Regions from separate parts of the Bradyrhizobium sp. UFLA05-89 genome, predicted to be linked through region 1. Evidence: predicted binding sites of a transcription regulator. Region 1 holds the regulator's gene; each other region holds the start of a gene.
What was found. Region 1 encodes PhoB, which activates phosphate uptake and scavenging genes when phosphate is short. Its sites were predicted from a motif close to TGTCATNNANCTGTCAT; they were not measured.
Positions count from the first base shown of each region.

Region 2: a site for PhoB is predicted at 1,222-1,238, ahead of SO139_RS18110 (DUF2794 domain-containing protein). Genes of this name have one in related genera too.
Region 3: a site for PhoB is predicted at 1,568-1,584, ahead of SO139_RS36280 (UDP-2,3-diacylglucosamine diphosphatase). Genes of this name have one in related genera too.

Region 1 covers NZ_JBANBA010000016.1:94,264-97,516, forward strand. Annotated here, with positions in the region: gene pstB (phosphate ABC transporter ATP-binding protein PstB) at 1-364, shown strand, start outside; gene phoU (phosphate signaling complex protein PhoU) at 376-1,092, shown strand; gene phoB (phosphate regulon transcriptional regulator PhoB) at 1,107-1,814, shown strand; gene SO139_RS11590 (GcrA family cell cycle regulator) at 2,040-2,552, opposite strand; gene SO139_RS11595 (aspartate aminotransferase family protein) at 3,008-3,253, shown strand, end outside.
Region 2 covers NZ_JBANBA010000031.1:9,666-12,918, reverse strand. Annotated here, with positions in the region: gene SO139_RS18115 (GNAT family N-acetyltransferase) at 116-646, shown strand; gene SO139_RS18110 (DUF2794 domain-containing protein) at 784-1,155, opposite strand; gene SO139_RS18105 (DUF1223 domain-containing protein) at 1,710-2,483, opposite strand; gene acnA (aconitate hydratase AcnA) at 2,721-3,253, opposite strand, start outside.
Region 3 covers NZ_JBANBA010000105.1:8,736-11,988, forward strand. Annotated here, with positions in the region: gene SO139_RS36265 (c-type cytochrome) at 1-10, shown strand, start outside; gene SO139_RS36270 (Lrp/AsnC ligand binding domain-containing protein) at 190-435, opposite strand; gene thiD (bifunctional hydroxymethylpyrimidine kinase/phosphomethylpyrimidine kinase) at 592-1,392, shown strand; gene SO139_RS36280 (UDP-2,3-diacylglucosamine diphosphatase) at 1,608-2,420, shown strand; gene SO139_RS36285 (glycosyltransferase family 4 protein) at 2,420-3,253, shown strand, end outside.

The DNA.
Region 1 (3,253 bases):
CGCGCTGTGGAACGAGGTCAAGGACAAGCTCAACGCCTCCGGCCTGTCGCTCTCCGGCGGCCAGCAGCAGCGTCTCTGCATCGCCCGCACCGTGGCGGTGCGTCCCGAGGTGATCCTGTTCGACGAGCCCTGCTCGGCGCTCGATCCGATCTCGACCGCTAAGGTCGAGGAGCTTATCCAGGAGCTCGCCGAGAACTACACGATCGCGATCGTCACCCACAACATGCAGCAGGCGGCGCGCGTCTCGGACAAGACCGCCTTCATGTATCTCGGCGAGCTGATCGAGTTCGACGAGACCAGCAAGATCTTCACGTCGCCCAGCGACCGGCGTACCCAAGACTACATCACCGGCCGCTTCGGCTGAGGAGACAGGAAATGGCTTCTGAACATACCGCAAAGGCCTTCGACACCGACCTGCAAGAGCTCACGCGGCTCGTTGCGGAGATGGGCGGCCTTGCCGAGCGCATGATCGTCGATTCCGTCGATGCGCTGATCCGCCGTGACGTCGCGCTCGGCCAGCGCGTGGTGGCAACCGACGCCGAGATCGACGCGCTCCAGAAGAAGATCGAGGAGCGCGCCGTGCTCACGATCGCGCGCCGCCAGCCGATGGCGGTCGACTTGCGCGAGATCGTTGGCGCCATGCGCGTCGCGACCGATCTGGAGCGGATCGGCGACCTTGCCAAGAACATGGGCAAGCGCGTCGCCGCGCTCGAGACCGATTTCCATCCGCTAAAGCTGTTCCGCGGCCTGGAACACATGACCGACCTCGTGCAGCAGCAGGTGAAGTCGGTGCTGGACGCCTATGCCGCGCATGACCTGCCGGCGGCGATGGTGGTGTGGAAAGGCGACGAGGAGGTCGACGCGATCTGCACCTCGCTGTTCCGCGAGCTCCTCACCTACATGATGGAGGATCCGCGCAACATCTCGTTCTGCATCCATTTGATGTTCTGCGCCAAGAACATCGAGCGGATCGGCGACCATGCGACCAACATCGCCGAGACCGTTTTTTACATGATCGAAGGTCAGGCCATCGCCGACAAGCGCCCGAAGGGCGACATGACGACCTTCGCCACGACCGTGCCGAACACTTAAGGAGCGACGACGCCATGGGCGCACGCATTCTGGTTGTTGAGGACGAGGAAGCGCTGACCGAGCTATTGCGCTACAACCTCGAAGGCGACGGCTACGATGTCGAGACGGTGATGCGCGGCGATGACGCCGACACCCGCCTCAAGGAGCATATCCCCGACCTGATCGTGCTCGACTGGATGCTGCCGGGCCTGTCCGGCATTGAGCTGTGCCGCAGGCTTCGCGCCAGGCCCGAGACCAAGCAGCTGCCGATCATCATGCTCACGGCACGCGGCGAGGAGAGCGAGCGGGTGCGGGGGCTTGCGACCGGCGCCGACGACTACATCGTCAAGCCGTTCTCGGTACCTGAGTTGCTCGCGCGCGTGAAAGGCCTGCTCCGGCGTGCAAGCCCCGAGCGGCTTGCGACCATACTCGCCTACGGCGACATCGAGCTCGACCGCGAGAAGCGTCGCGTCGCGCGCTCCGGACGGCCGATCGACCTCGGCCCGACCGAATATCGCCTCTTGGAGTTCTTCCTGGAGCATCCCGGCCGGGTGTTCTCGCGTGAACAGCTGCTCGACAGCGTCTGGGGCCGTGACATCTATATCGACGAGCGCACCGTCGACGTCCACATCGGCCGTCTGCGCAAGCTGCTCAATCTCGGCCGCGAGCAGGACCCGATCCGCACCGTCCGTGGCGCCGGCTACGCGCTGGACGATCGTTTCGCGAAGGCGGAGCAGACTTAAGGTTTGCAGGTGGCAGCGGTGATCCAGCGGGCTGCCGCCACATTCTCCGATGTCGTCCCTGCGAAAGCAGGGACCCATAACCACGGGGAGTGGTTTGGCGAAGACTCGGAGTGATCTTCCCGCGCAATAACTGCGCCCTGGATTATGGGTCCCTGCTTTCGCAGGGACGACATCCAATTTGTTGAACCATCGTTGCGCGTCGGCCAGCCCCCCGCGCTGATGACCTCAGCGCGTGCCGGGCTTGGCCGGTGCGCGTCGGCGGTCCGCCGCCGGCTGGTAGGCGACGCGCGAATGCTGCGCGCAGTAGGGCAGGCCCGAGAGCGACTTGCCGCCACAGAAGAAGAAATCCGGGCTCGAGGGATCGCCGACAGGCCAGTGGCAGGTCGCCTCGTTGAGCTCGAGCAGCGACAGGCGCTGGCTCATCGGAACGACGTTGTCGTAGGTGATCGGATCGGGCTCGACCTCGACCTCGAAGGCCTGGGCGAGGGCGGTGTTGCCGCGCGAGATCGGGCGGCTCACCCGCATCATGTGCTGTGCGGGGCGCGCCTTGCGGGGCCGGGGAGCCGCCGAGGACGGGCTCTTGGCGCGACCGGACAGGCCCAGCCGGTGCACCTTGCCGATTACGGCGTTGCGCGTCACATTCCCGAGCTCGGCAGCGATCTGGCTGGCCGAAAGCCCGGCTTCCCAGAGCTTTTTCAATTGCTCGACGCGATCGTCGGACCAGGTCAAAACCGTCATTGCACCCTTCCCTTCGCCGCGCGCCTGCCAATCCTTGGGGCCGCGTGGCGATGTCTAAGCCTCGAAAAACCCGTGCCCCCAGAATCCCTTAAGGCTCGCCGGGCGCGAAAAACGCACCTGAACGTTACGCCGGTACATGAGGACTAAGAGGATCAGAACTGCTGCACGAGATGTCGTATCTGACACGGTAAACGCTACAATATGGCGTGACTCCCGCGCAAGAGTCTGCGGCTCCGCGTCCACATGTTCCGTCGCTAAAAGAACTCAAAATCGCCACCGCAAGACTACGGGTCAGGCGCCTTGCAGGGCCTTCTGGCGGCATTGACAGCGGTTTTTCCAAGCATAAAATGGTGACACGTGCCGCCCTTAAAAGGCGGCACGTTTCGTTTTCCGGGCAGGTCAATGATGCGCTGCGCAAGGCAGCCTCAGCCGGCCCCAACATCCAAGTGACCGCCATGACCAAGAGCGCCGCGACGCATCTGCTTCCCGTTTTCGCCAGGGCCGAGCTCGGCTTCGAGCGCGGCGAAGGCTGCTGGCTGGTCGCAACCAATGGAGAGCGCTATCTCGATTTCACGTCGGGCGTCGCCGTGAATGCGCTCGGTCACGCGCATCCGCATCTGGTCGGGGCTCTGCAGGAGCAGGCGACAAAGCTCTGGCACATGTCGAACCTGTTCCAGAGCCCGGACGGTGAGAAGCTCGCG
Region 2 (3,253 bases), on a different contig from region 1:
AAGGCCGGGGTTTTTGTTTGGCTAGGAGCACGCCACACACCCACTGTCATCACCCGCGAAAGGCGAAAGCGGCTTCGCTCTTTCGGCAAACGCGCGGAGCCTTTAAGCTACCTCCATGTCCGCACCTGAAATCAGGCCCACAACCGAGGCCGACCTTCCCGCCATCACCGCCATCTACGAGCACGCCGTGCGCCACGGCACCGCGACGTTCGAGCTCGAACCGCCCGACCTCGCCGAGATGACGCGCCGCTACAAGGCACTGACGGATGGCGGCTATCCCTATTTCGTCGCCGAGCTCGATGGCCGCATCGCCGGTTACGCCTATGCTGGCGCCTACCGGCCGCGGCCGGCCTATCGCTTCACGGTGGAGAACTCGATCTATCTCGAGCCGTCATTCCATCGCCGCGGCATCGGCTCGGCGCTGTTGCAGCGGCTGCTCGTCGAATGCGAGGCGCGCGGCTTCCGCCAGATGATCGCCGTGATCGGCGATTCCGCCAATGCCGGCTCGATCGGCGTGCACACCAGCGCCGGCTTCAAGATGATCGGCACGCATCCCAATGTCGGCCTGAAGTTCGGCCGCTGGCTCGACACGGTGATGATGCAGCGCGACCTCGGCGAGGGCGCAACGAGCGTGCCGGAGAAGTAGGCCCGGATTCGTAGGGTGGGCAAAGCGGAGCGTGCCCACCTCTGGTGTCAAAAATCCGGGAGACAGAACTGGTGGGCACGGCGCAAGAGCGCCCTTGCCCACCCTACGCAGCAACGCTACGGCGGCTGCACGAGCGGCTAAACCACCGCGAGCTTCCGATCTATCACCAGCAACACGCGATCGAGCTCGTGGCCGCGGCGCAGGATCAGGCCGGTCGCCGAGATCACGCTGTACATGCCCTGCTTGCGCGCGAGCCGCGGGTCTTTCTCGATGCGGTAAAGCGGCACTTCGGAGGCGCGGCGATAGACCGAGAACACGGCGCGGTCTTTCAGGAAGTCGATGGCATAGTCCCGCCACTCGCCGTCGGCGACCATGCGGCCATAAAGGTTGAGGATGCGATGCAATTCGAGCCGGTTGAACGTCACCCGGCTCGGTTGGGAACCCGCAGCGGCGCTACGCGCCACTGCGCGCTGCTCGCTCGGATCGGCATCCTCCGACATCAGACTCATGCGAAGCGCCTCCTGTGGCGTTGACGGATGACCGGCGGTCGCGAAAGCGTCCTCGCCCCGCGGATCATGACAGTTACATGATTGCGCCAACCGCGGCCGGCCGCAAGAGGCGCCAACCGCGCGGCTGCACATCGCGCCGCAAACACACCTCCTGGCTGTGGAACTCGCTCGCGACATACCGTCACGGGATCGTTAGCAGGAATCATAGTCTCGCCTCTTTTCCGCCTAGCGCCTGCCGCCCTGCATTGCGAAAAGATTCGTGTGCGTTGGCCCGGTCCTTTCGGTTCCGGATTCCTCAGCCCCCAGCCCCCCGGGGTCGTCGGGATCGGGCCTGTTCGCACGAAGGAAGGACCAACGCGAGTTGGTCCTTTTTTGTTGTGTCGGGATGGTTCTGCGTTCCCTCATCCTGAGGAGCCGCGCCTTGCGCGGCGTCTCGAAGGATGAAGGCCCGGGTGCGGCAGCGCGGCCTACATGGTTCGAGACGGCGCTGGCGCGCCTCCTCACCATGAGGATCCAGAGAGACCGCTTGTCAGGAAAAATTCGAAGCTACGAGATCAATGCAGCGACGTGTACGCTGCGCCCAGCATGGGCCCGGGCTTCTCGCGACTGCCATCCTGGACATAGACCACCGCGCCGTCGACGCCCTCGCGCGATAGGTTCTCCAGCGGCACAGTCCAACTTTCCGAAGTGCCGTTCCAGTCACCGACCTTCAGCAGGTTACGCACCACGTTGTGGTAAGTGATCTGCTGCCCGCGGTTTTCGCCGCGTCCGATCGAGATCGGCACCGCTTTGGTGATCGAGCAGATCCAGACTTCACCATGCGAGACCGCTGCCTCCTTGCTCGCCGCCACCGAGACGTTGAGCTGCTTGCCTGCGAGAGACATCGACACCGGCACGCTCATCACGGTGTCGCTTTTCGCAGTCTTCGCGATCGCGCTCTCGATGCCGGCGCGGTCGCTGCCGATGACATGCGCCGAGCCGTTGACCACGACCTGCGGCGTGTAAACCTCGCGGTCGCCGCGCATGCGCGAATAGGCCCGCTGTCGCGCCGAGAAGCGTGAATCCGCCAGCGTGTCCTTCCAGCCGAGATAATCCCAGTAATCGATCGGCATGCTGAGTGCGATGATCGAGGGATCGTTCGAGAGTTCACCGATGATCTTGTCGGCGGGCGGACAGGACGAGCAGCCCTGAGAGGTGAAGAGTTCGACGACCGCGCGGGGATCGGCGTGGGCAGGACGGATGACCGCGATGATCGCGCAGACGCCCAGTGCACCTGACCAGATCGCACCGGACCATCGCGAAATCAGATTAGAGGCCATCATTGTCATGTTGAACGCTGCACACTTTAGCTGATGTCGAGGGGAAATCTCATTGCGAGTTGGTCACCGTAGTCTTACGGACAAATCCTGCGCGCGCAGTGCGCTCCGCATCGTCCGAGACGAAGATCTCTGCCCGGACGAGCCCATCTGGAACATACCGCAAACGAACAAAGGCGGCCCTTGATAGGCCGCCTTCGCTTAACGTTCTACTCACTTCGCAGTGAGCCATAGTTCACAAATCCGCGCTTACGCCGCGAGTTTGCGCAGGACGTAGTGCAGGATACCGCCGTTGCGATAGTAGTCGAGCTCGTCCAGCGTATCGATGCGGCAGAGCAGCGAAACGCGCTGCAGCGAGCCGTCGGCCGAGACGATCTCTGCGGTCAGCTTCTGGCGCGGCTTGAGGTCGCCGACGAGGCCGCGCAGCGTGACCTTCTCATCGCCCTTCAGGCCAAGCGACTGCCAGGAAGTGCCTTCCTCGAAGGTGAGCGGCAGCACGCCCATGCCGACCAGGTTGGAGCGATGGATGCGCTCGAAGCTCTGGCAGACCACGGCGCGAACGCCGAGCAGACGTGTGCCTTTCGCCGCCCAGTCGCGCGAGGAGCCGTTGCCGTATTCGGCGCCGGCGAACACCACCAGCGGCACGTTCTCCTGCTGATACTTCATCGCGGCGTCGTAGATCGACATCTGCTCGCCGTCGGGCCAGTGCTTTGTCAGGCCGCCTTCAGGGATGTTTCCATCCGCGCCCTTGAGCATGAAATTCTTGATGCGGATGTTGGCGA
Region 3 (3,253 bases), on a different contig from region 1:
GGGCGGTTAGAGCAGATGAGATTTGGTCCGGCCGATCGCGGGGTCTTACCTCTCCACAGCGGGGAGAGGTCGGATTGCGAAGCAATCCCGTGAGGGGCCGCAGCGATCAGTGAGATCGTAACCCCCCACCCGGACCGCATCTTTCGATGCGATCCGACCTCTCCCTGCGGGAGAGGTGAGATTGGGCGGCTAGCGGCCGCCAAACGCCTTGAAGGTGATGATGGTGAGGGTGTCCTGGATGCCCGGCAGGACCTGTACCTTCTCGTTGATGAAGTGGCCGATGTCGGTGTCCTTGTCGACATAGAACTTCACCAGGAGATCATAGTGACCGGCCGTGGAATAGATCTCGGAGGCGATCTCGGCTTCGGCGAGCGCGTTGGCGACCGTGTAGGACTGGCCGAGCTTGCATTTGATCTGAACGAAGAAAGGAACCATCGCGGTTGCTCCGAAGGCATGATTTGGCGGCTAATAGGCCAAAATCGGCCGGCTTTAGCAAGCGAACTTGCTGGCCTCGTGGCGCAAGCAAGCTTGCTGGTCCCGGGTATGCGCGTTAGGACAGACCATGGCCCCGATCCATCCGAAAGCCGCGCCATGACGACGCCCATAGCGCTCACCATCGCCGGCTCCGATTCGAGCGGCGGCGCCGGCATCCAGGCCGACCTGAAGACCTTCGCCGCGCTCGGCGTCTACGGCGCCTCCGCGATCACGGCGCTGACCGCGCAAAACACCAAAGGCGTGACCGGCATTCATGCGGTGCCCGCCGGGTTCGTGACCGCGCAGATCGATGCGGTGTTCTCCGATCTCGATGTCGACGCGGTCAAGATCGGCATGGTGGCGCAGGCCGCGAGCATCGATGCGATCGCCTCCAGCCTGGTGCGATGGTCGCCACGGCATGTGGTGCTCGATCCAGTGATGGTCGCAACCTCCGGCGACCGGCTGCTGGCGGCAGAGGCCGTCGAGGCATTGCGCACAAGGCTCATGCCACTTGCATCGGTGATCACGCCGAACCTGCCCGAGGCAGCCGCGCTGCTTGATGAGCCGGTAGCAGAGAGCGAGGCCGGGATCGAGAGCCAGGGGCGCCGCCTGCTCGCGCTTGGCTGTCGCGCGGTGCTGATCAAGGGCGGGCACGGGCAGGGCGCCGAGAGCATCGACTATCTCGTCAGCGCGGACGGCGTGATCGCGCTCGCCGCGCCGCGGGTTGCGACCCAAAACACCCATGGCACTGGCTGCTCGCTGTCGTCTGCCGTCGCAGCAGGGCTTGCCAAGGGCGAGGACCTCGCTACGGCCGTGCGCGATGCCAAGGCCTGGATCAGTACGGCGATTGCCGCCGCCGACCGCTTCAGCGTCGGTCACGGCCACGGGCCGATCCATCATTTCCACAAATACTATTGACCTCGGCCGCGATGGCGGCGGCCAGCCGGCGTTAACCAATAAACCTAGGGGTTCCCGGAGTTTTGCGGAGGCCTCTGCGGGGGCCATGTCGCCTGATTGTCGCATGCGGCTGATATCCGCGAAGAGGGCGAGGCAAGGTTTGATTCGTATCTGAGGGTGCCTCACAGGTTCAACCGGTCATCCCCCTGTCACGGGATATTGTTACAGGCTGGCGCATGGGAAGTTACGATGTGAGTGACGAGAGCCCGGAGCGGCGCTTTCGCACGTTGTTCATCTCCGACGTTCATCTCGGAGCCCGCGGTTCGCAAGCCGACCTCCTGCTAGACTTCCTGCGCTACCACGACGCCGATACGATCTATCTGGTCGGCGACATCGTCGATGGCTGGGCGCTGAAATCGAGCTGGCACTGGCCGCAATCGCATAACGACCTCGTCCAGAAGCTGCTGCGCAAGGCGCGCAAGGGTGCCAAGGTCATCTACGTACCCGGCAATCACGACGAGTTCCTGCGCAACTATTACGGCACGCATTTCGGCGGCATCGACGTCGTGGAGAACACCGTCCACACTGGTGTGGACGGCAAGCGATATCTCGTCATCCACGGCGACATCTTCGACCTCGTGGTGCAGAACGCGCGCTGGCTCGCCCATCTCGGCGACAAGGCCTACGACTTCGCGATCCAGATGAATCGCTTCGTCAACTTCTTTCGCCGCATGTTCGGCGTGCCCTATTGGTCGCTGTCGCAATGGGCCAAACAGAAGGTCAAGAACGCAGTCAACTATATCGGCGCGTTCGAGCAGGCGCTCTCCGCCGAAGCACGTCGCCATGACGCCGACGGCGTGATCTGCGGCCACATCCACTACGCCGTGATCCGCGACGAAAACGGCATCCGCTACATGAACTGCGGCGACTGGGTCGAGAGCTGCACCGCGCTGGTCGAGCACGATGACGGCCATTTCGAGATCATCACCTGGGCAGATCAGTTGCAGAAGCCTGCGGCCGTTCCACAGGTCGCGGCAAGAGCCGCATGATGCGCATCCTGGTCGCGACCGACGCCTGGCACCCGCAAGTCAACGGTGTGGTTCGGACTCTGACCAAGCTCGCTGACGCTGCGAAGGCGCTGGACGTCGAGTTCAGCTTCCTCACCCCGCAATCGTTCCGTACCTTCGCGATGCCGAGCTATCGCGACGTGCGGCTCGCGATGCCGCGGCCGGCGAGGATTGCCAAGCTGATCGAGGAGGCGGGCCCCGACAGCATCCATATCGCGACCGAAGGGCCGATCGGCCTCATGGTCCGCCGCTATTGCCGGCAACGCAAGCTGCCTTTCACGACGAGCTTCCACACCCGTTTCCCCGAATATGTCCGCGCCAGGGTACCGGTTCCGGGCTCGCTGATCTGGCGGGCGCTGCGCCGTTTCCACGCGTCCAGCCGCGCCGTGATGGCGGCGACCCCGGCGCTGGCGCGCGAGCTCAGTGAACGTGGCTTTGACAATGTCGTGCTGTGGCCGCGCGGCGTCGACAACAAGCTGTTCTATCCCCGCGCCATCGATCTCTGCTTCCCCGCGCCGGTGTTCCTCTGCGTCGGCCGAACCGCGGTAGAGAAGAATCTCGAGGCGTTCCTCGACCTCGATCTGCCCGGCACCAAGGTGATCGTCGGCGACGGACCGGCGCGCGCCGGCCTTGAGCAGGCCTATCCCCAGGCGATCTTCTTGGGGGAAAAGCACGGCGAGGCGCTGGCCGAAATCTATGCGGCCGCGGATGTCTTCGTGTTTCCGAGCCGGACCGACACCTTTGGCCTCGTGCTCCTCGAAGCGCTGGCGAGCGGCCTTCCAGTGGCGGCATTCCCGGTGAAGGGGCCGCGTGAC